One region of the Pseudomonas sp. Pme6b genome, then DNA from elsewhere that is predicted to be linked to it. Evidence: predicted binding sites of a transcription regulator. Region 1 holds the regulator's gene; each other region holds the start of a gene.
The links. The regulator sigma-54, encoded in region 1, starts transcription at its own class of promoters, with help from an activator protein. The targets are predictions, from matches to a motif close to ANTGGCATNNANNTTGCTNT.

Region 1 (10,684 bases):
GCCTCCACGCCTGCGCGGCGTCAGCGCTGGCAAGCCTGTGTTCATCAACTGGCGACCTGCGTGCTACAGCCCTCGATTTCCCTCTCTGAACTGGTGCAAGGACATTGCGATGAGTAATACCCGTATCGAACGCGACAGCATGGGCCAGCTACAGGTCCCGGTCGAGGCCCTTTACGGCGCGCAGACTCAGCGTGCGGTGGAAAACTTTCCGATCAGCCATCAACGCATGCCCCGCCAATTCATTCGTGCCCTGTTGCTGGCCAAGGCGGCTGCAGCGCAGGCGAACCTGGAGCTGGAGCAGATCAGCGAGGGGCAGAGCAGGGCGATTGTCAGTGCCGTGAAAGACCTGCTGGCCAGTGACTACATGGCGCATTTTCCGGTGGATATCTTTCAGACCGGTTCCGGCACCAGTACCAACATGAACGCCAACGAGGTGATCGCCACGCTGGCCACGCGTGTGCTGGGCGAAGAGGTCAACCCCAATGACCACGTCAACTGCGGGCAGAGCAGCAACGACATTATCCCGACCACGATTCATGTGAGCGCTGCACTGGCTCTGCACGAACAACTGCTGCCTGCGCTGGCCCATCTGGTGCAAGTGACCGAACACAAAGCCGAGCAGGTCCATGCCTTCGTCAAGACTGGTCGTACGCATCTGATGGACGCCATGCCCGTGCGCATGAGCCAGGTGCTCAACGGTTGGTCACAGCAGATTCGCGCCAACGTCGAGCATCTGCAAGGTCTCCAGCCGAGCCTTCAGTCACTAGCACAGGGCGGCACCGCAGTCGGTACCGGGATCAACGCGCATCCTGAGTTTTCGGCTCGTTTCAGTCGTCAGTTGAGCACGTTGACCGGTGTGCAATTCGCACCTGGCAAGAACCTGTTCGCGTTGATCGGTTCGCAGGACACCGCGGTCGCGGTATCCGGCCAGCTCAAGGCCACGGCGGTATCGCTGATGAAAATTGCCAACGACCTGCGCTGGATGAATTCGGGGCCACTGGCAGGGCTGGGTGAGATCGAGCTGGAGGCATTGCAGCCGGGCTCATCGATCATGCCGGGTAAGGTCAACCCGGTCATTCCGGAAGCCACCGCCATGGTTGCCGCGCAAGTGATCGGCAACGACGCGACGATTACCGTGGCGGGGCAGTCCGGCAACTTCGAACTTAACGTGATGCTACCGATCATCGCCCAGAACCTGCTCAGCAGCATCGAGCTGCTGGCCAATTCCAGTCGGCTGCTGGCTGACAAAGCGATTGCGAGCTTCAAGGTCAATGAATCCAAGCTCAAGGAAGCGCTGTCGCGTAATCCGATTCTGGTGACGGCCCTCAACCCGATCATTGGCTATCAGAAAGCCGCCGAAATCGCCAAGACCGCTTACAAGCAGGGCCGTCCGGTCATTGACGTCGCCCTTGAGCACACTGATTTGCAACGTAGCGAACTGGAAGTGTTGCTCAACCCTGAAAAACTCACCGCTGGCGGTATTTGATTCCAGCCAGCCAACGTCCCCTGGAGGTATGACCATGCAGCATTGGAAACGCACTATCGAGCAGGCCAATCGCTGTTTCAATCTGGGCGAGTGGGTCGAAGCCCGCGAGCTTTACCTTCAGGCGCTGGCGTTGGCGCAAGTGTTGTTCGAGCGTTGGGCGGATGTCGACGAGGCCGTCGCGGCCTGTGTGATTTCTCACCACAACCTGGCGGACCTGCACCTGAGCCTCGATCAGCCTGAGGAAAGCGCTGAATACCTGTGTGCCATTCATCAACATCTGTTGCGGACCATGCAGGATCAGCGTCTTCCTCCGGCGCTCCGTGAGGCAGCCTTGCGCCACAGCAGCAAAACCTACGCCGAGTTGCTGAGCTTTATCAGTGAACACGGCGAATACCCGCGCACTCATCGGTTGTTGAACAGCAGCAGCGAGCACACGCGCTCATCGTTGCAGCGCCACTCGGCAGCCACTTCCGGACTTTTCTACGGAGCACATTGAAATGCCTTATACCTTGCCTGCACTGCCTTACGCATACGATGCCCTGGAGCCGCACATCGATGCGCAAACCATGGAGATCCATTACACCAAGCATCACCAGACCTACATCAACAACCTTAATGCTGCGATCGAAGGCACCGAGTTTGCTGACTGGTCCATCGAGAAGCTGGTGGCCAGCATCAAGCAGTTGCCTGAAAACCTGCGTCCGGCGGTCATCAACCAGGGTGGCGGTCACGCGAATCATTCGTTGTTCTGGGAGGTGATGGTGCCAGGCGGAGGCGGTTTGCCCAAAGGCCCTGTCGCTTTGGCCATCGACGAGCAGCTGGGTGGCTACGACAGATTCAAGGAAGCGTTTACCAAAGCCGCATTGACCCGTTTCGGCAGCGGCTGGGCATGGCTGAGCGTCACCCCCGACAAAAAGCTGGTGGTTGAAAGCAGCGGTAATCAGGACAGCCCGTTGATGAATGGCAATACGCCGATTCTGGGTCTGGATGTATGGGAGCACGCTTACTACCTGCGCTATCAGAACCGTCGCCCCGAATACATCAACGCGTTCTACAACGTGATCAATTGGGATGAAGTGTCTCGACGTTATCAGGCCGCTCTGGCCTGACTCCCGTAACCGGGCTCAAGGCAGCTTATGCGCTCAGGAATATTCGCTCTCAGCGGTGTGCGGTTGTTGCGGCTCGTCGTAGGCACCGGGCTGCTGTTGGCAGGTATGTCGTTACTGATTGCTCACGGTTTGAGCTGGTTGCGGATGCACTGCTGGTGACCTTGGAAGGGGCGTATTTGAGGGCTTACTCGCCCTCATCAAACTTGTTGTTGATCAGTTCAACCAGGCCATCGAGCGCTTCCTGCTCGAATTCGCCTTCGGTTTTCAGATGGATTTCGGTGCCTTTGCCTGCCGCCAGCATCATCACGGCCATGATGCTTTTACCATCGACCATGGTCTGCTCAGAGCGGCCAACCCTGATCGTGCAAGGGAACTTGCCTGCGACGCCGACGAATTTGGCGGCAGCGCGGGCATGCAGGCCCAATTTGTTGATGATGGTGATTTGACGAGCGGGCATCGCAGTGAAAATCCTTTCAGCTAAGGTCGCGGTGGCGAACCTGAACGTTCTTGAGTGATTGTTGCAAGACCTGGCCGAGCCGTTCGGTCAGGTAGACGGAGCGGTGATGTCCGCCGGTGCAGCCAATGGCAATGGTAACGTAAGAACGGTTGCTGGCTGCAAACCGGGGCAACCATTTGTTCAGATAAGCGAAGATGTCCTGAAACATCTCTTCAACATCGGGTTGCACCGACAGGTAGTCGATAACCGGTTGTTCAAGCCCGGAATGGTCGCGCAGTTCAGGCTTCCAGTACGGGTTGGGCAGGCAGCGCACATCGAATACCAGATCTGCGTCGACGGGCATGCCACGCTTGAAACCAAAGGATTCGATCAGAAACGCAGTGCCTGGCTCGGGCTTGTTCAGCAGGCGAAGCTTGAGTGCGTCGCGCAACTGATAGAGGTTCAGGTGGGTGGTGTTGATTTTCAGGTCGGCCAGATCGATGATCGGGCCCAGCAGCGTTGTCTCGTCGCGTATCGCCTCGGCAAGCGAACGATCTGCCGTGCTCAAAGGATGACGACGCCTGGTTTCCGAGAAGCGTTTGAGAAGGGTTGCTTCATCCGCATCAAGGTAAAGCACGTCGCACTGGATGTTGCGTGAGCGGACTTCATCCAGCATTTGCGGAAAGCGGGTCAGGTGACTGGGCAGGTTTCGCGCATCGATGGACACCGCCAGCAAGGGCTCGGCCAGTTCAGTATTGATCAGCGCTCGCTCGGCCAGTTCCGGCAGCAGTCCGGCAGGCAGGTTGTCGACACAGTAAAAACCGTTGTCTTCCAGCACGTCGAGGGCTGTACTTTTACCCGAGCCGGAACGGCCGCTGACGATGATCATGCGCATGTTCAGTTTCCGTTCTGCACGTCCAGCACCACTTGATAAAGCGCTTCGGCACTTTTGGCACTGCGCAGGCGCTTACGCACATCTTTGTCATCAAGCATGCTGGCGATCTGGCGCAATAACTCCAGGTGCTCATCAGTAGCGGCTTGCGGGACCAGCAATACAAACAGCAGGTCAACCGGCGCGCCATCGATGGCGTCGAAATCCACGGGGGTAGCGAGGTGAATGACTGCACTGACAGGCTCGCTGCAGTCAGCAAGGCGGCAATGAGGGATGGCAATACCGTTGCCGAAACCGGTTGAACCCAGTTTTTCGCGGGCAACAAGACTTGCGAATACTGTGTCCGGAACCATGCCCGGTACTTCACGACCGATCAGGTTGGCAATTTCTTCGAGTACACGCTTTTTACTGCCACCCGGCACGTTCACAAGGGAGCGGCCGGGGGTCAGGATATTTTCGATTCGGATCATTTAAATGGGCGTTAGCGAGCGGCCGCACCTTTGAGGATGCTTTGCTGCTTTTCCTTATGCTTGAGCAATTGTCGGTCTAGCTTGTCAGTGAGCAGGTCGATGGCAGCATACATGTCGTCATGTTCAGCATTGGCAACGACCTCTCCACCATGGATGTGCAACGTGGCTTCGATCTTCTGCTTGAGCTTTTCGACCGTCATCGTGACCTGCACGTTGGTAATCTTGTCAAAATGCCCCTCGAGCTTTTTGAGCTTGAGCTCAACGTATTCACGAAGGGGTTTGGTCACTTCCAGTTGGTGTCCACTGATGTTGACTTGCATACAGCTTTCTCCTTTGCCAGTGCATAAAGAGGCAGGCATGGCGCCTGTCTCTGGGACGCTGTGGCTGGGCCTGCATCACATCAGCCGCTTACGCTCACTGGAAGGCGCTATCCCGAGTGACTCGCGGTACTTGGCGACTGTGCGACGGGCTACTTGAATGCCTTGTGCCTCCAGTAAACCAGCGATCTTGCTATCACTCAACGGCTTTTTCTGATTTTCCGCCGCAACCAGTTTTTTGATGATTGCGCGAATTGCCGTGGACGAGCATTCACCGCCCTCGGAAGTGCTCACATGGCTCGAGAAGAAGTATTTCAGCTCGTAAATGCCGCGTGGCGTGTGCATGAACTTCTGGGTGGTCACGCGCGAGATGGTCGATTCATGCATGCCCACTGCCTCGGCAATGTCGTGCAGGACAAGCGGCTTCATCGCCTCGTCGCCGTACTCAAGAAAGCCGCGCTGATGTTCGACGATCTGGGTGGCGACCTTCATCAGTGTCTCGTTGCGGCTTTGCAGGCTCTTGATGAACCAGCGCGCCTCTTGCAACTGATTGCGCATGAAGGTGTTGTCTGCGCTGGTATCGGCCCGGCGTACAAAACCTGCGTATTGCGGATTGACGCGCAGGCGCGGTACGGACTCCTGATTGAGCTCGACCAGCCAGCGCTCGTTGTCCTTGCGCACGATTACATCGGGAATGACGTACTCGGCTTCTGTGGATTCGATTTGTGAGCCAGGGCGCGGGTTGAGGCTCTGGACCAGCTCGATGACCTGGCGCAGCTCGTCTTCCTTGAGCTTCATGCGCCGCATCAACTGGCCGTAATCGCGACTTCCCAGCAGGTCGATGTAGTCGGTGACCAACCGTTGCGCTTCCATCAGCCAAGGTGTTTTGGCTGGCAACTGGCGAAGCTGCAGGAGCAGGCATTCGCTCAGGTTTCGGGCGCCGATGCCTGCCGGCTCAAACTGCTGGATGCGGTGCAGTACGGCTTCGATTTCGTCGAGTTCGATGTCCAGCTCGGGATCGAAAGACTCGAGAATCTCCTCGAGGGTTTCGTCCAGATAGCCCTGGTTGTTGATGCAGTCGATCAGCGTAACCGCCACCAGGCGGTCCTTGTCGGACATCGGGGCGACGTTCAATTGCCACAGCAGGTGGCTTTGCAGGCTTTCGCCTGCAGATGTGCGTGTGGTGAAGTCCCACTCGTCATCATCGTTGCTTGGCAGGCTGCTGGCGCTGGTCTGGTAGATGTCTTCCCATGCGGTATCGACGGGCAGTTCGTTGGGAATGCGCTCGTTCCATTCGCCGTCTTCAAGGTTATCCACGGTAGGCGCGGATTCCTGGTAGGTCGGTTCCTGAACGTCGGGGTTGGGCTTTTGTTCGATGTTGTCGGCAAGCGGGTCGGAGTTGTCGAAGTCGTCGCCTTCTTCCTGCCGTTCCAGCATGGGGTTCGATTCCAGCGCCTCCTGGATCTCCTGCTGGAGGTCCAGTGTGGAAAGCTGGAGTAAGCGGATTGCCTGTTGCAGCTGCGGTGTCATCGTCAGCTGCTGGCCCATTCTCAAGACTAGCGATGGTTTCATGGCAGGGGCTAAACACCTTATTCGCCGGCGCTCATGCGCCATCTACTACAGGCGCCGGAGCGCCAACTTAAGCAAATTATATGCCTGAAACCTGTACCTTTGCCTAGAGTGGTATGACAAATAAAATATTGTCAACACACTGCACTGGCATCAATCGGCCGCTAAGCGCAAAGGGCAGTCGATTAAAGGCGGAATTCGTGGCCGAGGTAGACCTCTTTCACCAGTTGATTCGCCAGAATGGTCTCGGAATCGCCTTCTGCGATCAGCTGTCCATCGTTGACGATGTAGGCAGTTTCGCAGATGTCCAGCGTTTCACGGACGTTGTGGTCGGTGATCAGTACGCCGATACCCTTGGCCTTGAGGTGGTGAATGATCTGCTTGATATCACCTACCGAAATAGGGTCTACGCCTGCGAAAGGTTCATCCAGCAGGATGAATTTCGGCGCAGTGGCCAGGGCGCGGGCAATTTCCACGCGGCGGCGCTCGCCGCCCGACAGGCTCATGCCCAGGTTGTCGCGAATGTGGGTGATGTGAAACTCCTGCAAGAGGCTTTCGAGCTCCTTGCGGCGTGCTCCGGCATCGAGTTCCTTGCGGGTCTCGAGAATCGCCATGATGTTGTCGGACACTGAAAGCTTGCGGAAAATCGAGGCTTCCTGCGGCAGGTAGCCGATGCCGGCTCGGGCGCGACCGTGCATGGGTTGATGGCTGACATCCAGATCGTCAATCAGCACGCGACCCTGATCAGCCTGGACCAGACCTACGATCATGTAGAAGCAGGTGGTCTTGCCGGCACCGTTGGGGCCCAGCAGGCCGACGATCTGGCCGCTGTCGATGGAAATGCTCACATCGCGCACGACCTGCCGGCTTTTGTAGCTTTTAGCCAGATGCTGGGCTTTGAGCGTCGCCATTTACTGGGCCTTCTGAGGTTGGTCGGTTTTCTTTTTCGGCTGGATGACCATGTCGATACGCGGACGTGGTGTGGTCACCTTGGCACCGCCATTGGCCCGACCGGCGCTGACGACCTGTCTGACCGTGTCATAAACGATTTTCTCGCCTTCGGAAGTATTGCCATCATTGATGACCTTGGCCTTGTCGATGAGGACGATACGGTCCTGCCCGGCGTAGTACTGAATAGTGACGGCATAGGCCTGCACAATCGGTTTGTCTACGGCAGGCTTCTGCTCGTAATAGGCCAGATTGCCGACAGAGGTGAACACATCCACTTCGCCCTGGGCATTACGCGTGATCGTCACAGTGTTACCGGTGATCTTCATCGAGCCCTGGGTGATGATGACGTTGCCCTTGTAGGTTGCTACGCCTTTCTTGTCATCGAGCTGAGCATCGTCAGACTGGATGTGGATCGGCTGATCGCGGTCGGTTGGCAGGGACCAGGCGCTCGCGCTTCCCAGTGCTGCGCCCAGGCCGAGCAATAAAGGAAGAGTTTTAACGAGCCTCATACTGTCCTCTTACGTTGGACAGCAGGTCCATCCTGCTGTCTTTCAAATATGCTTTCATTCCCTTGGCCGTAGTCACACCGCCGGCGCCGTCGATTCTAACGTCTTGCTCGGTCTGCGCATATTGCTTCTGAGGGAATACGGTCATTCGACTGGTAGTGATAATAGTCGTACGTTGTTTTTCATCGGTACGCTCGACACGAACGGAATCGATCAGCTCGACCTGGTCGCCGCCGGACGAAACTTCGCCTTTCTTGCTCTGTACGTGCCATGGAAACTCGCCACCGCGGTACATGTGCAGGTCGGGCGTGGTCAACAGGGTCACGTCAGTGGCTTTCACGTGCTCGACCTTGTCGGAGGTCATGTCGTACTGAAGCGTGCCATCGGGCAGGTACTGCACGCTGTGGGCATTGATCGCATAGTAGTCGATGACCGTGTCGTCAACGGTCGACACCGGCTGATCCATAAAACTTTCCGGGCTGATGTTCCAGTAACCGACCGCTGCCAGCAGCAGCGCCAGTACCCCGAGCAGCAGGAACTTGCGAATTTTTTTAGTGAACATAATGGCTTCTATAAATAGACGGAGTGAGCCGCTTCAAGGTTGCCTTGCGCACTCAGAATCAGTTCGCAGAATTCGCGTGCCGCACCTTCGCCGCCCCGCGCTCTGGTTATTCCATGTGCATGCTCGCGTACAAAACTCGCGGCATTGGCAACCGCCATGCCCAGACCGACGCGCCTGATGACTGGCAAGTCTGGCAGATCATCACCCAGATAGGCGACTTGTTCGTAACCAAGCTGGAGTTCTGCGAGCAGTTTGTCCAGTACTACCAACTTGTCTTCACGTCCCTGAAACAGGTGTTCAATGCCCAGGCTCTTTGCCCGGCGCTCGACTATCGCAGTCTTGCGGCCGCTGATAATGGCTGTTGTGACGCCTGAGGCTATCAGCATTTTTATGCCTTGGCCGTCGAGAGTGTTGAATGTCTTGATCTCGCGGCCATCTTCCATGAAGTAAAGGCGGCCGTCGGTCAGTACGCCATCGACGTCGAAAACGGCCAGCTTGATAGCCTTGCCGCGTTGCATGAGGTCCTGGGTCATCGTTTCGGTTTCCATTACATGACGCCTGCGCGCAAAAGATCCTGCAAGTTGAACGCGCCAACCGGCCGGTCGTACTGGTCTACGACAACAAGCGCACTGATTTTGTTGTCCTCCATGATTTTCAGCGCTTCGGCGGCCAGCATTTCTGCATGGGCCGTCTTGCCGTGAAGGGTCATGACTTCATCAATGATGGTCTGGCGAATATCGACGGGGCGGTCCAGCGTTCTGCGCAAATCGCCGTCGGTGAAGATACCGGCCAGTGTGCCGTCAGCTTCGACAATCGCGGTCATGCCCAGGCCCTTGCGGGTCATTTCCAGCAGCGCATCCCTGAGCAGCGTGCCGCGTTGAACGCTGGGCAGTGCGTCGCCGGAGTGCATGACATTCTCGACCTTGAGCAACAGGCGACGGCCCAGCGCGCCACCCGGATGGGAGAATGCAAAGTCTTCAGCGGTGAAACCCCGTGCGTCCAGCAGCGCCACGGCCAGCGCGTCGCCCATGACCAGTGCGGCGGTGGTCGAAGAGGTCGGTGCCAGATTGAGCGGGCAGGCCTCGTGCACGACATGAGCGTTGAGATTGATGTCGGCAGCCTTGGCCAGAATGGACTCGGGGTCGCCGGTCAGGCTGATCATCTTTATGCCCAGACGCTTGATCAGTGGCAGCAGGGTCACGATCTCGTGGGTGCTGCCGGAGTTCGACAGGGCCAGGATAATGTCATCGCGGGTGATCATGCCCATGTCGCCATGACTGGCTTCAGCTGGATGCACGAAAAAAGAGGTAGTGCCCGTGCTCGCCAGTGTGGCGGCAATCTTGTTGCCGATGTGTCCGGACTTGCCCATGCCGACCACAACAACTCGGCCCTTGCTGGCGAGGATCATTTCGCACGCGCGCACGAAATCGCCGTCAAGACGTTCAAGCAAGCCTTGTATGGCTTCTATCTCAAGGCGAATGGTGCGTTGCGCCGATTGGATCAGGTCACTGGATTGGTTCATGTCTGGAAAGGGTCAGCCTGCTGAAAGGCGGCGATTATAGCGGTAATGAACGATTCCCTCACGTCTGATCGTCGTTGTGTTGTTTTTAAACGAATTTCCTACGCACTTGAGGGTCTGTATCCACGCCTGATGCCATAACATTGTGGTACAGAATAATTCAACGATTACCTGAACCGCTCGGTTCTCTTCTTGGGGGCGGGTGGCGGCGGTGGTATAGTTCGCGGCCTGTTCGGCGCGCCTGGACAGCTGGTCGGCCTCCAAGAACCGACGGCTGAGGGCGGAGGCTGTATCGCAAGGAGTTTAGATGAGTCCTGATGACGCCTATGCGGTCGAGTTGAAAGGTGTGTCTTTCAAACGCGGTACGCGCAGCATTTTCAATAACGTTGATATTCGTATTCCGCGGGGCAAGGTCACCGGGATCATGGGGCCGTCCGGTTGTGGCAAGACTACCTTGCTGCGCTTGATGGGGGCTCAGTTGCGTCCAAGCGAAGGGCAGGTGTGGGTCAATGGTCAGAACCTGCCTGAGCTGTCGCGCAGTGATCTGTTCGATGCTCGCAAGCAGATGGGCGTGTTGTTTCAGAGCGGAGCACTGTTTACCGATCTGGACGTTTTCGAAAACGTCGCTTTTCCCTTGCGCGTGCACACTGAACTGCCGGAAGAAATGATCCGCGACATCGTGCTGCTCAAGCTTCAGGCTGTGGGCCTGCGCGGTGCGGTCGAACTGATGCCCGACGAACTGTCGGGTGGTATGAAGCGTCGTGTCGCGCTGGCCCGGGCCATCGCTCTCGATCCGCAGATTCTCATGTATGACGAGCCCTTCGTAGGGCAGGACCCGATTGCGATGGGCGTGCTGGTACGCCTGAT
Region 2 (10,684 bases), 2.6 Mb from region 1:
TGCGCAGCGAGCAGTCGGTCAACGAACAGCGCTCCAGCAGTTCAAGCACGGGCGGCGTTCCGGGCGCGTTGAGCAACCAGCCGCCAGGTCCTGCGACGGCTCCGCAGAATGCCACTGCCGGTGCGGCCGGTGCTGCCGGCCCTATCGCGCCAGGCCAGCCGCTGCTGGATGCCAATGGTCAACAGATCATGGACCCGGCGACCGGTCAGCCAGCCTTGGCTCCGTACCCGGCCGACAAGCGCGTGCAGTCGACCAAGAATTTCGAGCTGGACCGTTCGATCAGCCATACCAAGCAGCAGCAGGGCCGTCTGACTCGTCTGTCGGTTGCGGTGGTAGTCGATGACATGGTCAAGACCAACGCCGCCAACGGCGAAGTTACTCGTGCTCCGTGGAGCGCTGCTGACCTGGCTCGCTTTACCCGTCTGGTGCAGGATGCCGTCGGTTTCGACGCCAGCCGCGGTGACAGCGTCAGCGTGATCAACGTGCCATTCTCCAGCGAGCGCGCTGAAGTGTTGCCAGAGGCGTCGTTCTACTCGCAACCGTGGTTCTGGGACATCGTCAAACAGGCGGTGGGTGTGATCTTCATCCTCATCCTGGTGTTTGGCGTGTTGCGTCCGGTGTTGACCAACATCACCACCGGCAAGAGCAAGGAACTGGCCGGTTTCGGTGGCGACGCCGAGCTGGGTGGCATGGGCGGCCTGGATGGCGAGTTGTCCAACGACCGCGTCAGCCTGGGTGGCCCGCAAAGTATTCTGCTGCCTAGCCCGACCGAGGGTTATGACGCACAGCTGAACGCAATCAAGAGCTTGGTGGCCGAAGACCCGGGTCGTGTGGCCCAGGTCGTGAAAGAGTGGATTAACACTGATGAATGATCGAGCCATGGTAGCCAAACTCTCCAAAGTCGAGAAAGCCGCAGTGCTGCTGCTTTCCCTTGGCGAAACCGACGCGGCTCAGGTGCTCCGGCACATGGGTCCCAAGGAAGTCCAGAAAGTGGGCGTAGCGATGGCTCAGATGCGCAACGTGCATCGCGAGCAGGTCGAAGAGGTCATGAGCGAGTTCGTCGACATCGTCGGCGATCAGACCAGCCTTGGTGTCGGTTCCGATGGCTATATCCGCAAGATGCTGACCCAGGCACTCGGCGAAGACAAGGCCAACGGCCTGATCGACCGGATCCTGCTGGGTGGCAACACCAGCGGTCTGGACAGCCTTAAGTGGATGGAGCCGCGTGCCGTAGCCGACGTGATCCGTTTCGAGCACCCGCAGATTCAGGCCATCGTGGTGGCTTATCTTGACGCCGACCAGGCGGGCGAGGTGCTTGGGCATTTCGACCACAAGGTCCGTCTGGATATCATCCTGCGCGTTTCTTCGCTCAATACGGTGCAGCCAGCAGCGCTCAAAGAGCTTAACCAGATTCTCGAGAAGCAGTTCTCCGGTAACGCCAACACGTCGCGTACTACCCTAGGTGGTATCAAGCGTGCAGCCGACATCATGAACTTCCTCGACAGCTCTATCGAAGGCGCACTCATGGATTCGATCCGCGAGGTCGACGAAGACCTTTCGGTACAGATCGAAGACCTCATGTTTGTCTTCAACAACCTCTCCGACGTGGACGACCGCGGTATTCAGGCGCTGTTGCGCGAAGTATCCTCGGACGTGCTGGTACTGGCGCTGAAGGGCTCGGACGAGGCGATCAAGGAAAAAATCTTCAAGAACATGTCCAAGCGTGCCGCCGAACTGTTGCGCGACGACCTGGAAGCAAAAGGTCCGGTGCGTGTCAGCGATGTGGAAACCGCCCAGAAAGAAATCCTCACCATTGCGCGTCGTATGGCCGAGGCCGGCGAGATCGTACTCGGTGGCAAGGGTGGCGAGGAAATGATCTAAGGATTCAGCCGACTCATGTCCAGTTCCAATAAAGAATCGGCCAGCGACCTCATTCGCGCCAAGGACGCCGGGTTACTCGATATCTGGTCGTTGCCCAGCTTCGATCCACATGTGGAACCCGAGCCTGAGCCCGAACCGGAACCGGTCGACGAACCGGCCGAGATGGAAGAAGTACCGCTGGACGAAGTTCAGCCGTTGACCCTGGAGGAGCTGGAAAGCATCCGCCAGGAGGCGTGGAACGAAGGCTTCGCCACCGGTGAAAAGGAAGGCTTTCACAGCACCCAGCTAAAAGTGCGCCAGGAAGCGGAAGTCGTTCTTGCGGCCAAGGTCGCCAGCCTGGAACAACTGATGGGCCACCTGTTGGCACCTATCGCCGAGCAGGACACACAGATCGAAAAGGCCGTCATTCATCTGGTCGAGCACATCGCGCGGCAGGTCATTCAGCGCGAACTGGTCACTGATTCCGGGCAGATCGCCAGCGTGTTGCGCGATGCCCTCAAGCTATTGCCGATGGGTGCGCAGAACCTGCGAATTTTCATCAATCCTCAGGACTTCCTGCTGGTCAAGGCCATGCGCGAGCGTCATGAAGAGTCGTGGAAAATAGTCGAAGACGAAGACTTGCTGCCGGGTGGTTGCCGTATCGAAACTGAGCACAGTCGTATTGATGCCAGTGTCGAAACGCGAATCGCCCTGGCTATTTCCAAAATGCATGACCAGTTGCATGAGCAGGTGACGCATCCGGCTGCGGCGGACCTCAGCGTCGAGCTGGAGGCTGCGCCCGGCAAGGCTTCCAGTGCAGCCGAATCTGACGCGGACACGCTCGATGCGCCTTGATCGCACCAGTTTCGGCAAGCGCCTCGGCTCCTACGCCGAGTCGATCAGTCTGCCTGCCCAGCCGGTAGTAGAGGGTCGCCTGCTGCGTATGGTTGGCCTGACGCTTGAGGCCGAGGGCCTGCGTGCGGCGATGGGTAGCCGTTGCGTGGTCATCAACGATGACAGTCATCACCCGGTCGAAGTCGAGGCTGAAGTGATGGGGTTTTCTGGCAGCAAGGTGTTTCTGATGCCGGTCGGCAGCGTGGCGGGCATTGCGCCCGGCGCGCGGGTGGTGCCGCTGGCCGATACCGGTCGCCTGCCGATGGGCATGAGCATGCTGGGCCGCGTGCTTGACGGCGCGGGCCGGCCGCTGGACGGCCGCTCGCCGATCAAGGCTGAAGACTGGGTGCCGATGGATGGCCCGACCATCAACCCGCTCAAGCGTGACCCCATCAGCCAGCCGCTGGATGTCGGCATTCGCTGCATCAACGGTTTATTGACGGTTGGCCGCGGCCAGCGTCTTGGGTTGTTTGCCGGTACTGGTGTGGGCAAGAGTGTGCTGCTGGGCATGATGACGCGCTTCACCGAGGCGGACATCATCGTCGTCGGCCTGATCGGTGAGCGGGGTCGTGAGGTCAAGGAGTTCATTGAGCATATTCTTGGCGAAGAGGGTCTGAAGCGCTCGGTGGTGGTTGCATCGCCAGCCGATGATGCGCCGCTGATGCGGCTGCGCGCTGCCATGTATTGCACGCGGATCGCCGAATACTTTCGTGACAAGGGCAAGAATGTCCTGCTGCTGATGGACTCGTTGACCCGTTTTGCTCAGGCTCAGCGGGAAATCGCCCTGGCCATCGGCGAGCCGCCAGCCACCAAAGGCTACCCGCCCTCTGTGTTCGCCCGGCTGCCCAAGCTGGTGGAGCGCGCTGGCAATGCCGAGGCGGGTGGTGGTTCCATCACGGCCTTTTACACGGTGCTGTCGGAAGGCGATGACCAGCAGGACCCGATTGCCGACTCCGCGCGGGGTGTGCTCGACGGTCACATCGTGCTGTCCCGGCGTTTGGCTGAAGAAGGTCATTACCCGGCCATCGATATCGAAGCTTCCATCAGTCGGGTCATGCCTGCGGTGGTCAGCCCCGAGCACATGGCGCGTGCGCAGCATTTCAAACAGTTGTGGTCGCGTTACCAGCAGACTCGCGACCTTATAAGCGTGGGCGCCTATGTCGCGGGTGGCGATCGCGAGACCGACATGGCGATTGCGTTGCACCCGGTGTTGGTGCGCTATCAGCGCCAGGGCCTGCGAGACAACGAAAGCATGCAAGGCAGTGGCGAGGCGCTGGCGTCTATATTCGCACCGGCACCTGGCGGCTGATAGCCTATGGCTCAGAGTCGAGCGGCGCGTCTGGCGCCAGTGGTCGAGATGGCGGAAGCCGCCGAGCGAACGGCGGCTCAGCGGCTTGGGCATTTTCAGGGGCAGGTCAATCTGGCCAACAACAAGCTGCAGGAACTTGACCAGTTTCGTCAGGATTATCAGCAGCAATGGTTGCAACGCGGCAGCGCTGGGGTTTCCGGGCAGTGGTTGCTGGGTTATCAGCGCTTTCTCAGTCAGCTCGATGTCGCCGTTGCCCAGCAATACAAAAGTCTTGAGTGGCACAAGGCCAATCTCGATAGGGCGCGTAGCGCCTGGCAGGATTGTTATGCGCGGGTTGAAGGCTTGCGCAAGCTGGTGCAGCGTTATATGGATGAAGCACGCAGACTGGAGGACAAGCGGGAGCAGAAATTGCTCGACGAGTTGTCGCAGCGTCTGCCTCGTCACGAACAATTCTGACGTTTGACTCAATCAGACCCGCGGTGATTTCTCTGGCTGGTCTACGCTATCAATGTCTCGGTGATGAAACACCTCGAGGTTCCTCATGACAGTCACTTCCGAACGCTCTGCCGATGGCCAGACGCTGACCCTTTACATCGAGGGGCGCTTTGATTTTCAATCCCATCAGGCGTTTCGCGCAGCCTACGAGGATTACCCGCAGACGCTGAACTATGTGGTCGACCTGCGGGGCACGCATTACCTGGACAGTTCTGCGTTGGGGATGCTGTTGCTGTTACGCGACCATGCCGGTGGCGATAAAGCGGTGGTGCACCTTGTCAATTGCACGCCTGATGTACTGAAGATTCTGGCTATTTCCAATTTCTCGAAGTTGTTCGAACTGAGCATACCCAGTGCAGTCATCCCCGAAAAAACTGTGCATTCTGATCGCCGATGACAGTGCCAGTGACCGGTTGCTGCTTTCAACCATCGTTGCGCGGCAGGGCCACAGGGTTCTCAGTGCTGGCAATGGTGTCGAGGCTGTGGCCATCTTCAAGGCCGAAAGCCCGCATTTGATCCTGCTGGACGCCATGATGCCGGTCATGGATGGTTTTGAAGCGGCGCGACGGATCAAGGCGATGAGTGGTGAGTCGCTGGTGCCGATCATCTTCCTCACCTCGCTGACTGAAGGCGAAGCGCTTGCACGCTGTCTGGATGCCGGTGGCGACGACTTCATGTCCAAGCCTTACAACCCGCTGGTGCTGGCCGCCAAACTCAATGCCATGAACCGCTTGCGGGTGTTGCACGAAACCGTCCGTCAACAACGTGACCAGATCAGCAAGCACCACGAGTACCTGCTCAACGAGCAGCGTGTCGCCAAGGCGGTGTTCGATCAGATTGCCCACGCCGGTTGCCTTGGGGCCGGCAATATCCGCTATTTGCAGTCTCCTTATGCCTTGTTCAACGGCGACCTGATGCTGGCCGCCTACACGCCGGCCGGGCACATGCAGGTCCTGCTTGGGGATTTCACCGGGCACGGCTTGCCGGCTGCCGTCGGGGCGATGCCGCTTGCCGAGGTGTTCTACGGCATGACCGCCAAGGGCTACGGCCTGGTTGAAATCCTTCGTGAAATGAACGCCAAGCTCAAACGCATCCTCCCCGTCGACATGTTCTGTTGTGCAACGCTGCTTTGTATCAACCTTGCACAACGGCAGGTCGAGGTCTGGAGCGGGGGCTTGCCGGACGGCTACCTGTTGCGTGGCGCGCAGGGTGAGCATGTGCCGCTGGCTTCCAGTCACCTGCCATTGGGCGTGCTGAGTGTCGATGCTTTCGATGCACGCACCGAGGTCTATCCGTTGGCGCCGGGCGATCGCATCTTCCTGCTGTCCGACGGGGTGCTCGACACCAGCAACAACAATGACGAACTGTTCGGTGCGCAGCGTTTGCGCCAGGTGCTTTCTACCAACCGCGAGCCGCATTTGCTGATCGAGGAAATTCTCGTAGCGCTCAACGATTTTGGTGGCAAGGCACGTGACGATGTCAGTCTGCTGGAAATCAGCGCCGTCGATGAGCCATTGCAGAGTCTGCCTGCCCTGACCTATTCGGACAGCGGTGCCTCCAGCCCACTGGACTGGTCGGCCAGCTTCGAGTTTCGCGCTTCGACCCTGAGGCGCTTCAACCCGTTGCCGTACGTCTTGCAGTTGCTGCTTGAAGTTCATGGCCTGCGCAATCAGGGTGCTGCATTGCACATGGTGCTCGGCGAGCTTTATAGCAATGCACTGGAACATGGTGTACTAGGGCTGGATTCGGCGCTAAAGCATGATGCAGCAGGTTTCGCCCTGTATTATCAGCAGCGCGCCGAGCGGCTTGGCATGCTTCAGACCGGGTTTATCCGCGTGACTGTGCGGGTCGAGCCGGTCGCAGCGGGTGGTCGGCTGACCCTCAGCGTGGAGGACAGTGGTCAGGGATTTGATATTGAAAAAGTCCGGATGCAGATACCTGCGGGCAATGAGCTGTATGGTCGCGGGCTCCGCCTGGTGTGTGAATTGAGTCGTGAGGCTCGATGGTCCGCGGATGGCAGGACGGCCTGCGTGGAATTTTCCTGGGAGGGAGTGGCATAATCCCCCCTGGAGTCTTGATCAAGGAGTGAACAAGTGTCGATTCATCTGGATTACAGCGTGCTGAATGCCTTGCAGGAAGTCATGGAGGACGAATATCCGACCTTGCTGGATGTGTTCCTCAAGGATTCCGAGCAGCGTATCGCGCAACTGCGTCTTGCTGTTCAAGTCAGCCATCCTGACTTTCAGGAATTGAGCCTCACCGCGCACAGTTTCAAGGGCAGCAGCGCCAATATGGGTGCCTTGCAACTTTCCGAGTTGTGTCGTCAGTTGGAAGAGCAGTCCCGTCAGCAGTTGTTCACAGGTCTGCCAGAGTTGATCGGTAAAATCGACAGCGAATACATGACTATTCGCGGTTTGTTTAACGCAGAGCGGCAGTTGTTTGTCAGCTGATCACTGATTTCCAGATCCCCGATCTTCCTTTATTCGGCAACCTTTGAAGTGGGTGTGGAAGGTTGGCCCGCATATTGCTCAGTGTTCTGGTAAGGCGATAACCAGCAGCTTATGCGGAGACCGAAATGCCCCTCGCTACCAATGCGCTTCTTCAGGCCACAAGCACTGCGACCTCAAGGTCCGGTACGGCCAATAATGCGGTCAAGTCTGCTGACAGCAGCAAAGACGGGGCCTCCAGCTTTTCCAATGTCTATGCCAAACAGGCGAAGGATGCCGTTCCGTCGCGTGATGATGCGCCGGTCAAGCCGGCTCGCGACAAGGCTGCGCCTGACAAGGACAAGGTTGCCGCCGGCAAGGACAAGCCTGCCAGTGATCAGGCCAATGCCGCTGACACGTCGAGTGTTGCCGATAGCGGCAATGATTTGCCAACCCGATCGACTGCCGCTGAGGATGATGCTGCCAGTGCCGGTTCAAAGCAGGATGACGCACAGGCATCTGCCGACTCTGCATTGACTGAAGGGCTGGCGATTGTCGATCCGGTGCTTGACCCGGCGTTGCAGGCGATGGCTGCTCAAGCGCCTGCGTTGCCGGTCGCCAGACCACAAAGCCCTGACGCCACGGCTGCGCCCGTAGCTACCGTGCTCACGGTCACTCAGGCTGCTCCGCCCGCAGCGACTGAAGAAGCATTCAATCCGGACGCCGATCCGCTTGATGGTCTGGATGCAGTGCAATTGGCGCTGGAGAATGCCAACGCCAAAACGCAGCTGGCTGCGCAGAATACCCATGCTGCCAACAAAGCGACGCCGACCAACGCAGAGGCCGATCCAAACCAGAATCTCGTCAATAACCTGTCGGCCCTGAGCGAGCAGCTTCCCTCGGAAGAGAGCAGCACGGAAAGCAGTGACAAGTCGTTCAGCGGCTTGATCGGCGAAGGACTGAAGGATGTCAAAAGCGCCGCGGGCGACACGCGCGTCGACAACTTTGCCGATCGCCTCGCTGCGCTGAGCCAGGCCGCGCAACCGGCCCGTGTTGCGGCAGCACCTGCCGCAGCGCCGTTGATGAATCAGCCGTTGGCCATGCACCAAAGCGGCTGGACCGAAGGCATTGTCGACCGCGTCATGTACCTGTCGAGCCAGAACCTCAAAACCGCCGATATCAAGCTGGAGCCCGCCGAACTCGGACGTCTGGACATTCGCATCAACATGGCACCTGAGCAGCAGACCCAGGTAACGTTCATGAGCGCCCATATGGGCGTGCGTGACGCACTGGAAAGCCAGATGTCGAGGTTGCGTGAGTCGTTCGTTCAGCAGGGGCTTGGCAACGTCGACGTCAACGTTTCCGACCAGTCGCAACAGCAGGCCCAGCAACAGGCTCAAGAGCAGGCCAGCCGTGCCCAGCGCAACGGTCGTGGCAATGGCGTGAGCTCAGGCGACACTTCGGATGAGATTGCAGGCGTCGATGCCGCTGTTCCGGTCAGCCAGCCGGCTGCACGCGTGATCGGCAGCAGCGAGATCGATTATTACGCGTGATGCTCCTTGCCTCACATGGCAGCCGCGACGCGAAGTCATGCCTTGTCTGCTAGTTGTTAAGGCAGAAATGATTTTCGATCCCGATGGTACAGACGACGCAAATTGCGACCTTAGTGACGGCTGAGTCCTGGCGCTGATCCGGGGGTAGCCTGGCAGGACGCCAGGCTAGCCGCACCGGGCCATGGATGGCCCGTTGCGGCGACCCCCGGATCAGTGACAGGGCGAAGGAACCCGACGAAGTCGGGCCGGAAACAGGAGCGAGGGGATTTGCCTACTTTGGCCTCATCAAAGTAGGTCGCCGAGGGACGAAAAGGTAACCTGAGCCGGACACAAACATAACTGACATAGCAGAACCGCTGTGTGACGCAGAGCGTCACGAAAGGCATTACCACGCGGAGCGTGGGAACGAGAATCTGGGCCGAACGCCAATCCACCTGATCTCGCAGGACCGCTGTGTGACGCAGAGCGTCACGAAAGGCATTACCACGCGGAGCGTGGGAGCGAGAATCTGGGCCGAACGCCAATCTACCTGAAGTCGCAGAACTGCCGTGTGACGCAGAGCGTCACGAACGGCATTCCCACGCGGAGCGTGGGGACGATAGTCATCAGCTCCCGGGTCGGGCTGATTCGGCACTGACACAAGCATTACCATCCCTCCGCGCCCAGCCGCGTAACCGGTTGTGTCCAATACATCTCCATCTCGTACAACTCTGGCATAACACTTGCTCTGCCTCTGTCACGTATTGAAGAACCTATTGAATAGTGACGGATTATTGGCATGGCGAAGAGCGAAGAAGTTAAAGACCCGGCAACCAAAGGCAAACTCAAGCTCATCATCCTCGCCGTTGTGGCGTTGCTGCTGGCGGTAGGTTTGTCGGTGGGCGCGACCTGGTTCCTCATGCACAAGAGCGAAAGCACACCAGACCCGGCTGCTGCCGCTGCCGCAGCTAACGTCAAGCCAGTGGCGGTGTTCGAACCCATGACCCCGGCCTTCGTGGTCAACTTCAACTCCAATGGTCGCCAGCGCTATATGCAGGTCAGTATCACCATGCTGGCGCGCAATGCCGCCGATATGGAAGCGCTGAAGGCGCATATGCCGCTGATCCGCAACAACCTGGTCATGCTGTTTGCTGCTATACCCTTTGAGTCGCTGGCCTCGCCGATCGGCCAGGAAATGCTGCGTCAGAAAGCGACCGCGAGCATTCAGGAAGTGGCACAGAAAGAACTCGGCAAGACTGTGATTGAACAGCTGCTCTTCACTAACTTCGTATTGCAGTAGGACTCTCACATGGCCGTGCAAGACCTGCTCTCCCAGGATGAGATCGACGCGCTGCTGCATGGCGTCGACGACGGGATGGTCCAGACCGACACCGTCAGCGAGCCTGGCAGCGTCAAAAGCTACGACCTGACCAGTCAGGACCGGATTGTCCGCGGGCGCATGCCGACGCTGGAAATGATCAACGAGCGATTCGCCCGCTACACGCGTATCAGCATGTTCAACCTGCTGCGCCGCTCGGCGGACGTGGCGGTGGGTGGCGTTCAGGTCATGAAGTTCGGCGAGTACGTGCATTCGCTGTACGTGCCGACCAGCCTCAACCTGGCCAAGATCAAGCCGCTGCGTGGTACTGCGCTGTTCATCCTTGATGCCAAGCTGGTGTTCAAGCTGGTGGACAACTTTTTCGGTGGCGATGGCCGTCACGCCAAGATCGAAGGCCGTGAGTTCACGCCGACCGAACTTCGCGTCGTGCGCATGGTGCTGGATCAGGCGTTCATCGACCTCAAGGAAGCCTGGCAGGCCATCATGGAAGTGAACTTCGAGTACATCAACTCGGAAGTGAACCCGGCCATGGCCAACATCGTCGGGCCGAGCGAGGCCGTGGTGATTTCCACTTTCCATATCGAACTGGATGGCGGTGGCGGCGATCTGCACGTGACCATGCCGTACTCGATGATCGAGCCGATCCGCGAAATGCTCGATGCCGGTTTTCAGTCGGATCTGGACGATCAGGATGAGCGCTGGATCAACGCGCTCAAGGAAGACGTTCTTGATGTCAATGTGCCGCTCACCACGACCATCGCTCAGCGCCAGTTGCCGTTGCGGGACATCCTGCACATGCGTCCTGGTGACGTTATCCCGGTGGAACTGA
Region 3 (10,684 bases), 1.2 Mb from region 1:
TGCCGCCGAAGACACAGGCAGCGGTGTAGTAACCGGCAGTAATCGGGCTCAAGCCATATTGGTCGTTGAAATAGCCGGGCAGGGCGCTGGCCAGGCCGATGAAGCCGCCGAACGTCACGCTGTAGAAAAACATGAACCACCAGCTGTCACGATCACCCAGCGCCTTTAGGTAATCCGCCATGGATTTGGGCTTGCTGCGCTCCGGGGCGTTGCGCGCCATAAGCGTGAAAGCGATCAGGGTCAGAACCAGCGGGATCAGCGCCAGGCCGAATACGTTGCCCCAGCCGAAACTGGCGGCCAGTACCGGCGCGATCAATGCTGCCAGTACGGTGCCCGAGTTGCCCGCACCGGCTATGCCCATCGCCTTGCCCTGGTGCTGCGGTGGATACCACTGCGACGCCAGGGGCAGCGCGACGGCGAATGAAGCACCGGCCATACCCAGGAACAGGCCCAGCAGCAGTACCTGGCCGTAGGTGTGAATGCCCAGTTGCCAGGCCGCCAGCAGTGCGCCGATGACAATCACCTGGCCAATGATGCCAGCGGTCTTGGGCGACAGCTGGTCCGCCAGCAGGCCCATGAAAAAGCGCAGCACGGCACCCGCCAGAATCGGCGTGGCGACCATCAGGCCACGTTGCTGAGTGGTCAGGTGCAGGTCAGTGGCAATCTGCACCGCCAGCGGGCCAAGCAGATACCAGACCATGAAACTCAGGTCGAAATAGAGAAACGCCGCAAACAGGGTCGGTTTATGGCCTGCCTTCCAGAAGCTTGTATCCATGTGTACACCTCATCATCTGCTAGTTAGTCAGTCGGGCCATGACCGCGACACGGGTTTTCCAGACGCTGTGGTGGAGTGTTCCGAATGACGGCGACTCCACCGGCCCCGTCGCCGGGGCCAAAACGCAAAAAACGTCGCCTCTCTGTCCAAGTGAGCGGAAAGAGATGAGCGACGTCTTTGTCGTAAAAAGGTGATAGCCGCCGTTGGCTACCGTGCGATTGCTAAAGCAAGAGATGGGCCAATGGCGTTGCAAGCGATTAGCCGCAAGCTGCGAGCGGGTTTGGGTGATTCCCGGGAAGCAGGCGAGGGCCGGTCAGTGACCTTGAAGCGGGCGCTCGCCAGCAAAGCGCTGTAAAACAGGGCGCGCCGCGAGCGACAGTCTGCAGCCTGAAAGGGCAAGATCACGCATGGCCATTGAAGAGTTTATTAAAGTTCAATGGCGGTATTATTATTTCATGTGCCATTGGTTTTGGTGTTAAGTACTGTCATTGTGATGCTGTTTTGACGTGCCTGTATGACGGTTTTAATAGCGCTGATCAATAAGTGTTAATATTCATTAATATTCTGTTTATTGAGGTTGTACGATAACACCAGTCTCAATATTTAATTTACATTGCCCGGTATCTCTGACAGCATTCATTGCACCGTGATTAACACGGCTCATCCATCAGGAAATGAATTTACTCTTCACTGCGGCGATCTGTAATTGCAAATTGCCTGTCAATATTCGATAAATGTTTACTTTTTAAAAAGTAATCGTCTACTCGCTCTTTTTCCGGTTTTCAGTTGCCCTCAAGGGCTTGAAACACCGATCCCGGGTACCTCCCGGCAATACAGCCGCGCCGACCGGGCTGTCTTCCTCTTCGCGCTTCATTGCAGGCGCCAATAAAGGACATCATCATGAGTAACATCAATTACGCACCCACCATCTGGTCCAGAGCTGATGCGCTGAAGGTCAATGAAAATGATCCGACTACCACGCAGCCTCTGGTAAGCCCGGATTTTCCGGTCATGAGTGATACCGTATTCATCTGGGACACCATGCCGTTGCGCGAGCTTGACGGCACCGTGGTTTCAGTCAACGGCTGGTCGGTGATCGTCACGCTGACGGCTGACCGCCACCCCGACGATCCGCAGTATGTCGGTGCCAATGGCCGCTATGACATCAAGCGTGACTGGGAAGATCGTCATGGCCGGGCACGCATGTGCTACTGGTACTCGCGCACCGGAAAGGACTGGATCTTTGGTGGCCGGGTAATGGCCGAAGGTGTGTCGCCAACCACCCGGGAGTGGGCGGGCACACCCGTACTGTTGAATGATAAAGGCGATATCGACCTGTACTACACCTGTGTAACGCCGGGTGCGGCAATTGCCAAAGTACGTGGCCGTATTGTGACGTCCGACAAGGGCGTGGAATTGAAAGACTTTACGGAGGTGAAAACACTGTTCGAGGCCGACGGCAAATATTACCAAACCGAAGCGCAGAACTCGACCTGGAACTTTCGCGACCCCAGTCCGTTTATTGATCCCAATGATGGCAAGTTGTACATGGTTTTTGAAGGCAATGTCGCCGGCGAACGCGGCACGCATACAGTAGGCGCCGCAGAACTTGGTCCTGTTCCGCTAGGGATGCTCCGATCAACTTGCCGCGCAGCGGTGGCAAGCCGTAATTTGCCAGGCACATAGCGCTATTTTTCTGAAAACGGTCTGATGCAGTGTGAGTCGAGCGCGTTTTTCGCTCGGTTTTCCGTGTTAAGCGCGCAACTCACCCAAACCCATTAGTCGCTTTCGAGCCATCCACAGGTTCGACAGGGCGAACAGCGTGGTCAGTTGGGCCGTGTTTTTCATCAGCCCACGAAAGCGTACTTTCACGTAACCAAACTGGCGCTTGATGACCCGAAACGGATGCTCGACCTTGGCGCGTGTCTGCGCTTTGCAGTACTCGATCTTGCGCTTGGCTTTGTACAACAGGCTGCGTTTGTTCAGCTTGGAATACGTGCTGCGCCGCGCCGCGATTTGCCAGATCACGTTACGATTTTCGTGCTCTTCACGCTTCTCGACACCGGTGTAGCCAGCGTCCGCATAGACCGCGTTTTCTTCCCCGTGGAGCAGTTCGGCGACTTGAGTGACATCGGCCACATTGGCCGCAGTGCCATGGACGTGATGAACCAGTCCAGACTCAACGTCAGCGCCGATGTGGGCCTTCATACCGAAGAAATACTGGTTACCCTTCTTTGTCTGATGCATCTCGGGATCACGCTCGCCGTCTTTGTTCTTGGTCGAGCTTGGGGCATGAATAATGGTGGCATCGACGATGGTGCCCTGGCGCAGCGACAGGCCTTTTTCCTGCAAATAACCGTTGATGACCGCGAGGATTGCAGGAGCCAGTTGATGTTTCTCCAGCAGGTGCCGGAAGTTCATGATCGTGGTGTCTTCCGGTATCGGCGCACTCAACGTCAGGCGTGCAAACTGGCGCATGGGGGTGATTTCGTAGAGCGCTTCTTCCATGGCCGGATCACTCAGGGAGAACCAGTTCTGCAGCAGGTGAATGCGCAGCATGGTTTCCAGCGGATAAGGTTTTCTGCCACCGCCGGCCTTGGGGTAGAACGGTTCGATCAGGCCCAGCAGACCTGTCCAGGGGACGACCTGATCCATCTCGGCGAGGAAGCGTTCGCGGCGTGTCTGCTTGCGCTTGCTGGCATATTCGAAATCGGAAAAGCTCATCTGGCTCATGGGAGGCTCGGATCAGGTGGTCAGGCGATTTTCGCATAACCGGGACTTGTTCGGAGATTCCCTAGGTCATGAGGAAATAGGCGGTGCCAGATTTCAAGTCGGCTGTATCGGACTGGCCGTTGCGAAAGACCTCAGTGGTGATGAGTGGGAAATACTTCCGCCGCTGGTCACCGCAGTAGGTGTCAATGATCAGACTGAACGCCCGCATTATGTCTTTCAGGACGGCAAGTATTACTTGTTCACCATCAGCCACAAGTTTACTTATGCCGATGGTGTTACGGGTCCGGATGGTGTTTACGGGTTTGTCGGCGAGCATTTGTTCGGGCCTTACCGGCCGATGAACGCTTCCGGCCTGGTGTTGGGCAATCCGCCTGCACAGCCATTTCAGACTTACTCGCACTGTGTGATGCCGAACGGTCTGGTGACCTCGTTCATCGACAGCGTACCCACCTCTGGCGAGGATTACCGCATTGGCGGTACCGAGGCACCGACGGTGAGGATTCTACTGGAGGGCGATCGCTCGTTTGTGCAGGAAGTGTATGACTACGGCTACATCCCCGCGATGAAGAACGTGGTGCTGAGCTGACCGACTGCACCCATTAACCTGGTAGCGGAAGAACGCCTGTGCGAGCAGGCGTTCTTCGCTCGTTTACCCCAGCAACTCGCTCATCGCGATAATTTGCTCGGCCACCTGAATCAGCTTTTGCTGGCGACTCATCGCCTGACGCCGCATCAGGGTGTACGCGTCTTCCTCGTTGCAATCCTTCATTTTCATCAGCAGCCCCTTGGCCAGCTCGATGCGCTTGCGTTCGGCCAGTTGCTGATCGCGGGCATGCAGTTGCGCACGCAGTGCCTGATCGCTCTCGAAACGGGCCATCGCCACGTCCAGAATCGGTTGCAACCGTTGGGCCTGGATACCCTCGACGATATACGCACTGACCCCGGACTTGATTGCCTGGCGCATCACGCCCGGATCGTGCTCGTCGGTGAACATCACGATGGGCCGCGGCTGGTCACGGCTGACCAGCACCACTTGCTCCATTACATCGCGTCCTGGCGATTCGGTGTCGATCAGGATGACGTCCGGGCGCACCGCTTCAACGCGGGCGGGCAAGTCGATGATCAGTCCGGATTCGTCGATTACTTCAAAACCGGCCTCTATCAATGCCGATTTGAGGCGACCGACTTTTCTGGCCGTGTCATTGATAAGCAGGATACGCAGCATGGTCACGTTCTCCGTCAACGACTGGCCACAGCGGGCGCGTTGTCGGCCAGCGAGTGGAGCTTGAAGCTACGCGCGTAGCCTGCGGGGTCGCTGCCGTCCCAGATCCTGCCATCGATTAACTGACTGCTGCGCAGGGTTGCAGTGGGTGCGTCGATGCCCAGCGCATCTGCTGCCTGGCGATACAGGTCCAGTTGCTGGACACGGCTGGCGACAGCCAGGTAATCCGGGTCTTCACGCAACAGGCCCCAGCGCCGGAACTGAGTCATGAACCACATACCGTCGGACAGCCACGGATAATTGACCTGCCCCTGATCATGGAAACTGACTGCATGTGGGTCCTGCCAGTGATTGCCGAGGCCGTCGCTGTAGTGGCCAAGCAGGCGCGGCTCGATGCAGTCCGGCGAGGTATCCAGATAATCCGCACCGCTGAGCAGTTGTGCGGTACTGCGCCGGTTATGGTCGCTTTCCTCGATGAAGCGGCTCGCTTCCAGTACGGCCATGATCAGCGCTCTGGCGGTGTTGGGGTTCTGCTCGACGAACTCACGGGTACAGCCCAGCACCTTGCTCGGGTGATCCGGCCAGATCGACTGGCTGGTCGCCATGGTGAAGCCCAGTTGCTGCTGAACGGCGCTGGCGCCCCAGGGTTCGCCGACGCAGAAACCGTCGATGCGCCCAGCCTGCAGGTGTTGCGCCATTTGCGTGGGTGGCACCACGACACTGGTCACATCATCGAGTGGATGGATGCCTTGGCTGGCCAGCCAGTAGTAGAGCCACATGGCGTGGTTGCCGGTGGGGAAGGTCTGCGCGAAGGTCAGCCTTGATCCGCTTTGGTGCGCGCGTTTGTCCAGTGCTTCAGGAGTGATCACGCCCGCCTGCTGCAACTCGCGGGACAGGTTGATGCACTGGCCGTTCTGGTTGAGTCCCATGAGGATGGCCATGTCGGTCGCCGGACCACCGCTGATGCCCAGTTCCACCGCATAGATCAGACCATACAGGCTGTGTGCCGCCTGCAACTGCCCGCTGACCAGCCTGTCGCGCAGCCCGGCCCAGGAGGTCTGACGCTCGAGGTTCAGGCTCAGGCCGTATGGCTGGGCGAAACCCTGAGTGGCCGCAACCACCAGCGGGGCGCAGTCGGTCAATGCCATGAAGCCCACGTCCAGGCTGTTCATTTCCGGGGCGTCACTACCGGCCACCCAGTCCAGCGCATTACCGGTTCGTTCGTTCATCGCGCGTGCTTCATCAAAGGTCCGTCCAGAAAAAAGGCGTCGTCCGACCCATTGCAATGCAAGTGTCGAAGCGACGCCGTTGTCCATGCACCGCTCCGCCGTTGGAGTGAGTGCCGATAGCGGTTTCAAGCAAGGCATATGCCATCGCCGGGGAAGAGTGAGCAACAAGTTTGTCGCGCGCCTCGCCTGACAGGCCTGCACGCGTCTATAATCGCCACCCTGAATTCAGCTGCTCACGAGCCCATCCCGCCATGTATAACCTGGCCCGCCAGTTACTGTTCAAACTTTCTCCGGAAACCTCTCATGACCTGTCGCTGGACCTGATCGGTGCAGGCGGGCGGCTGGGCCTCAATGGTCTGCTGAGCAAGTCCCCGGCGAAGTTGCCGGTCAGTGTGATGGGGCTGGAATTTCCCAACCCTGTGGGGCTGGCAGCAGGTCTGGACAAAAACGGTGCAGCCATTGATGGCTTTACGCAGCTGGGCTTCGGCTTCGTCGAGATCGGTACTGTGACGCCACGTCCACAGCCGGGCAACCCCAAACCGCGCATTTTCCGCCTGCCGCATGCCGAGGCGATCATCAATCGCATGGGCTTCAACAATCTGGGCGTCGATAACCTGGTGTCCCGAGTCCAGGCGGCAAAGTATCGCGGCATTCTGGGTATCAATATCGGCAAGAACTTCGACACGCCGGTCGAGCGTGCGGTGGACGATTACCTGATCTGCCTGGACAAGGTCTATGCCCACGCCAGCTACGTCACCGTCAACGTCAGCTCACCCAACACGCCGGGGCTGCGCAGTCTGCAGTTCGGTGACTCGCTCAAGCAACTGCTCCAGGCCCTGAGCCTGCGCCAGCAGGAACTGACGCAGCAGCACGGCAGACGCGTGCCGTTGGCGATCAAGATTGCCCCGGACATGAGCGATGAAGAAACCGTGCTGGTGGCCTCTGCACTGATCGAGTCGGGCATGGATGCGGTGATTGCCACCAACACCACGCTCAGCCGCCAGGGTGTGGAAGGGCTGCCGCATGGCGATGAAGCGGGTGGTCTGTCGGGCGCGCCGGTGCGGGAAAAAAGCACGCACATCGTCAAGGTGCTGGCCGGTGAGCTGGCAGGTCGTCTGCCGATCATTGCCGCTGGTGGCATCACTGAAGGCCGGCATGCTGCCGAGAAGATAGCCGCAGGTGCCAGTCTGGTGCAGATCTATTCCGGTTTCATCTACAAGGGCCCTGCGCTGATTCGCGAATCGGTGGACGCCATTGCGGCAATGCCACCGGCCGTACGCTGAATCGAAGGCAAAAAAAGGGGCTCCTCGAGAGAGCCCCTGGGCGTTGGCCCGCCGCCCGGGTCGGGCGTGCATGGTACAGGTGTGAATCAGTCAATCATGTGGGTGGCCCGACAGAGGCCTGAAAGTCTTTGAATCGCCTCATCCGACCGCGTGAAGTTCGTTGAGTCTGTGGATGCCCGCAGTGCCGGTCATACCGTCCCAGTTGTCGCCGCGTCCTTCGCGCCAGCCATTGATCCATGCCTGGCGTACTGACGGTAGAGTAAAAGGGCAAAGCTCACGGGATTTACCATGAACGCCGTATTGATATCCGCGTAAAAATGCTCTTTCCAACGGATCACGCTTAAGTCTTCTCATAGGGTAATGCCCTCGTCTGTTGACTGTAATATCCCTGAGACCCCGTGATGAGGTCGGGCAGAATCTTCTGCCGTTGGGGCCCGCTGCCGGCGTCGCGGACCTTGATGTCATAACCGTTGCGGAGATGACCTGAGACGATTTCTAACCAAAGCACAGGTCGGTGTGAATGATCGTTTTGTCATAAGCACGTCATATTCAGGTCTGTCGAGCAATAAGCAATGGTCTGTTCAAACACTGATTGTTTGGCGCAGCCCTTTTGACGCAGGGGTTTGCGAGCCAGATGAGATCGCTTGTCAGTCTCGTATGGTGGCCTAATGCCTTGGCTGGTTAAGCGACGAAGGGTCGCGATGGGCACGGTAGAAATGTGACTTTTCCAGCGTGACTTTTTAATTACGTCTTTTTATTGCCGACATCGTCCTGGCGGATATCTGTTCTAATACTCCCGAAAACTGCCGCAATGACATGACAGGATCATGCGGTGGACCGGCACACATCACGTGCCACGCAGGCGTTCTCCACGAAAGACGCCTGTTCAAATCTGGCAGGGCAATGCGTTGCCCGCCGCAGACGGCTCAGGCCCTGGAATACACATGTCGGATCGCTACGAACTTTTCCTTACTTGCCCCAAAGGCCTCGAAGGACTGCTTGCCGAGGAAGCTACGGCACTGGGTCTGCAAGAGACCCGCGAGCACACATCGGCCATTCGCGGCTCGGCCGACATGGAGACCGCCTACCGGCTGTGCCTCTGGTCGCGGCTAGCCAACCGCGTGCTGCTGGTGCTCAAGCGCTTCCCGATGAAGGATGCCGAAGACCTGTATCACGGCGTGCTCGATGTCGAGTGGCATGATCATCTCGAGTCCGATGGCACCATCGCAGTGGAGTTCAGTGGCCACGGGTCGGGCATCGATAACACCCACTTCGGTGCACTGAAGGTCAAGGATGCGATCGTCGACAAGCTGCGTACACCGGATGGCGAGCGGCCGTCAGTGGACAAGATCAACCCTGACCTGCGCGTGCACCTGCGCCTGGATCGCGGCGAGGCAATTCTGTCTCTCGACCTCTCTGGCCACAGCCTGCACCAGCGCGGCTATCGCCTGCAGCAAGGTGCTGCGCCCCTGAAGGAGAACCTTGCCGCCGCGATCCTGATCCGCGCTGGCTGGCCGCGCATCGCTGCCGAGGGCGGCGCGCTGGCTGACCCGATGTGCGGTGTCGGTACGTTCCTGGTCGAGGCAGGCATGATCGCCGCCGACATCGCCCCGAACATCAAGCGTGAACGCTGGGGCTTCTCGGCCTGGCTGGGCCACGTCCCGGCGCTGTGGCGCAAGCTGCACGACGAAGCGCTGGCCCGCGCGGAAGCCGGGTTGGCCAAAACACCTTCGTGGATTCGCGGTTACGAGGCTGATCCGCGACTGATCCAGCCTGGGCGCAACAATATCGAACGTGCAGGTCTGAGCGACTGGATCAAGGTCTATCAAGGCGAAGTTGCGACCTTCGAGCCGCGTCCCGACCAGAACCAGAAAGGTCTGGTGATCTGCAACCCTCCATACGGCGAGCGTCTGGGTGATGAAGCCAGCCTGCTGTATCTCTACCAGAATCTGGGCGAGCGCCTGCGTCAGGCCTGCCTTAACTGGGAAGCTGCGGTGTTCACCGGCGCGCCTGACCTGGGCAAGCGCATGGGCATTCGCAGCCACAAACAGTATTCGTTCTGGAACGGTGCCTTGCCGTGCAAATTGCTGCTGATCAAGGTCACGCCTGACCAGTTCGTGACGGGCGAGCGTCGCACACCCGAGCAGCGTCAGATCGAGCGCGAAAACCCTGTCGAAGTTGAAGTCGTTGAAAGAAAGCTCAACAAGAACGGCAACCCGATCAAGCCGGAACCGGTGGTGGTCGAACAGGCGCGCCTGAGCGAAGGCGGGCAGATGTTTGCCAATCGCCTGCAAAAGAACCTCAAGCTGATGGGCAAATGGGTGCGCCGCGAAGGTATCGATTGCTACCGCGTGTATGACGCCGACATGCCTGAATACTCGCTGGCGATCGACCTGTATCACGACTGGGTTCACGTTCAGGAATACGCAGCGCCCAAGTCCATCGATCCGGAAAAGGCTTCGGCCCGGCTGTTCGATGCGCTGGCGGCGATTCCGCAGGCGTTGAACATCGACAAGAACCGTGTGGTGATCAAACGTCGCGAGCGTCAGAGCGGCACCAAACAATATGAGCGTCAAAGCGCGCAGGGCCAGTTTCTGGAAGTCAGTGAAGGCGGCGTCAAGTTGCTGGTCAATCTGACCGACTACCTCGACACCGGCCTGTTTCTCGACCATCGTCCGATGCGCATGCGTATTCAGCGCGAGGCGGCCGGCAAGCGCTTCCTGAACCTGTTTGCCTACACCGCGACTGCCAGCGTGCATGCCGCCAAGGGCGGTGCGCGCAGCACCACCAGCGTTGACCTGTCGCGGACCTATCTGGACTGGGCGCGGCGCAACCTGTCGTTGAACGGTTTCTCCGACAAGAATCGTCTGGAGCAGGGCGACGTGATGGCCTGGCTGCAGGCCAATCGCGACGAATACGACCTGATCTTCATCGATCCGCCGACGTTCTCCAACTCCAAGCGCATGGAAGGCATTTTTGATGTGCAGCGTGATCAGGTTGAGCTGATCGATCTGGCCATGGCGCGTCTGGCTCCGGGTGGCGTGCTGTACTTCTCCAACAACTTCCGCAAGTTCGTGCTCGATGAAAATCTGAGTCAGCGCTATGCGGTCGAGGATATTACCGCGCAAACCATCGACCAGGATTTTGCCCGCAACGGCAAGATTCATCGCGCCTGGAAAATCATGGCGCGTGCCTGATACGGTGTGTGATGAGCTTGCCTGTAACAGTTTTGTACAGGTTTGCTCATCGCTCCCTATGAAAATTACTGGCGAATAGCTATAACAGAAGTCATAGCCAGCTTGACGCTTCAGCATGTTGGCGTCATGAGTTTCTGTGTATGACAGCGAAACGGTTCAGGCTCAGAGTTCTGAGTTTCATCAACGGCCAGCTCTCAGCGTGGCCAATAGCCGTTTTGGCATTGATGGTCGGAGCAGCACTTACC

Region 2: the regulator sigma-54 is predicted to act here: its motif matches at 7,070-7,089, upstream of AC4ANE_RS18305 (flagellar hook-length control protein FliK).
Region 3: the regulator sigma-54 is predicted to act here: its motif matches at 6,086-6,105, upstream of AC4ANE_RS11700 (CmpA/NrtA family ABC transporter substrate-binding protein).

Annotation. Positions count from the first base shown of each region.
Region 1 covers NZ_CM176704.1:1,396,365-1,407,048, forward strand. Annotated here, with positions in the region: partial or broken gene AC4ANE_RS06295 (FagA protein) at 1-117, shown strand, start outside; gene AC4ANE_RS06300 (class II fumarate hydratase) at 110-1,486, shown strand; gene AC4ANE_RS06305 (DUF2753 family protein) at 1,521-1,982, shown strand; gene AC4ANE_RS06310 (superoxide dismutase) at 1,984-2,595, shown strand; gene AC4ANE_RS06315 (HPr family phosphocarrier protein) at 2,780-3,052, opposite strand; gene rapZ (RNase adapter RapZ) at 3,069-3,926, opposite strand; gene ptsN (PTS IIA-like nitrogen regulatory protein PtsN) at 3,929-4,393, opposite strand; gene hpf (ribosome hibernation-promoting factor, HPF/YfiA family) at 4,405-4,713, opposite strand; gene AC4ANE_RS06335 (RNA polymerase factor sigma-54) at 4,789-6,282, opposite strand; gene lptB (LPS export ABC transporter ATP-binding protein) at 6,465-7,190, opposite strand; gene lptA (lipopolysaccharide transport periplasmic protein LptA) at 7,191-7,739, opposite strand; gene lptC (LPS export ABC transporter periplasmic protein LptC) at 7,726-8,298, opposite strand; gene AC4ANE_RS06355 (KdsC family phosphatase) at 8,307-8,846, opposite strand; gene AC4ANE_RS06360 (KpsF/GutQ family sugar-phosphate isomerase) at 8,846-9,820, opposite strand; gene AC4ANE_RS06365 (ATP-binding cassette domain-containing protein) at 10,125-10,684, shown strand, end outside.
Region 2 covers NZ_CM176704.1:4,044,785-4,055,468, reverse strand. Annotated here, with positions in the region: gene fliF (flagellar basal-body MS-ring/collar protein FliF) at 1-872, shown strand, start outside; gene fliG (flagellar motor switch protein FliG) at 865-1,881, shown strand; gene fliH (flagellar assembly protein FliH) at 1,897-2,715, shown strand; gene fliI (flagellar protein export ATPase FliI) at 2,705-4,063, shown strand; gene fliJ (flagellar export protein FliJ) at 4,070-4,519, shown strand; gene AC4ANE_RS18320 (STAS domain-containing protein) at 4,605-4,955, shown strand; gene AC4ANE_RS18315 (fused response regulator/phosphatase) at 4,912-6,618, shown strand; gene AC4ANE_RS18310 (Hpt domain-containing protein) at 6,652-7,008, shown strand; gene AC4ANE_RS18305 (flagellar hook-length control protein FliK) at 7,134-8,537, shown strand; gene fliL (flagellar basal body-associated protein FliL) at 9,316-9,816, shown strand; gene fliM (flagellar motor switch protein FliM) at 9,826-10,684, shown strand, end outside.
Region 3 covers NZ_CM176704.1:2,607,602-2,618,285, forward strand. Annotated here, with positions in the region: gene AC4ANE_RS11675 (nitrate/nitrite transporter) at 1-775, opposite strand, end outside; partial or broken gene AC4ANE_RS11680 (glycoside hydrolase family 68 protein) at 1,676-2,404, shown strand; gene AC4ANE_RS11685 (IS5 family transposase) at 2,528-3,508, opposite strand; partial or broken gene AC4ANE_RS11690 (glycoside hydrolase family 68 protein) at 3,573-4,094, shown strand; gene AC4ANE_RS11695 (ANTAR domain-containing response regulator) at 4,158-4,733, opposite strand; gene AC4ANE_RS11700 (CmpA/NrtA family ABC transporter substrate-binding protein) at 4,748-5,959, opposite strand; gene AC4ANE_RS11705 (quinone-dependent dihydroorotate dehydrogenase) at 6,211-7,242, shown strand; gene rmf (ribosome modulation factor) at 7,381-7,596, opposite strand; gene rlmKL (bifunctional 23S rRNA (guanine(2069)-N(7))-methyltransferase RlmK/23S rRNA (guanine(2445)-N(2))-methyltransferase RlmL) at 8,187-10,439, shown strand; gene AC4ANE_RS11720 (sensor domain-containing diguanylate cyclase) at 10,580-10,684, shown strand, end outside.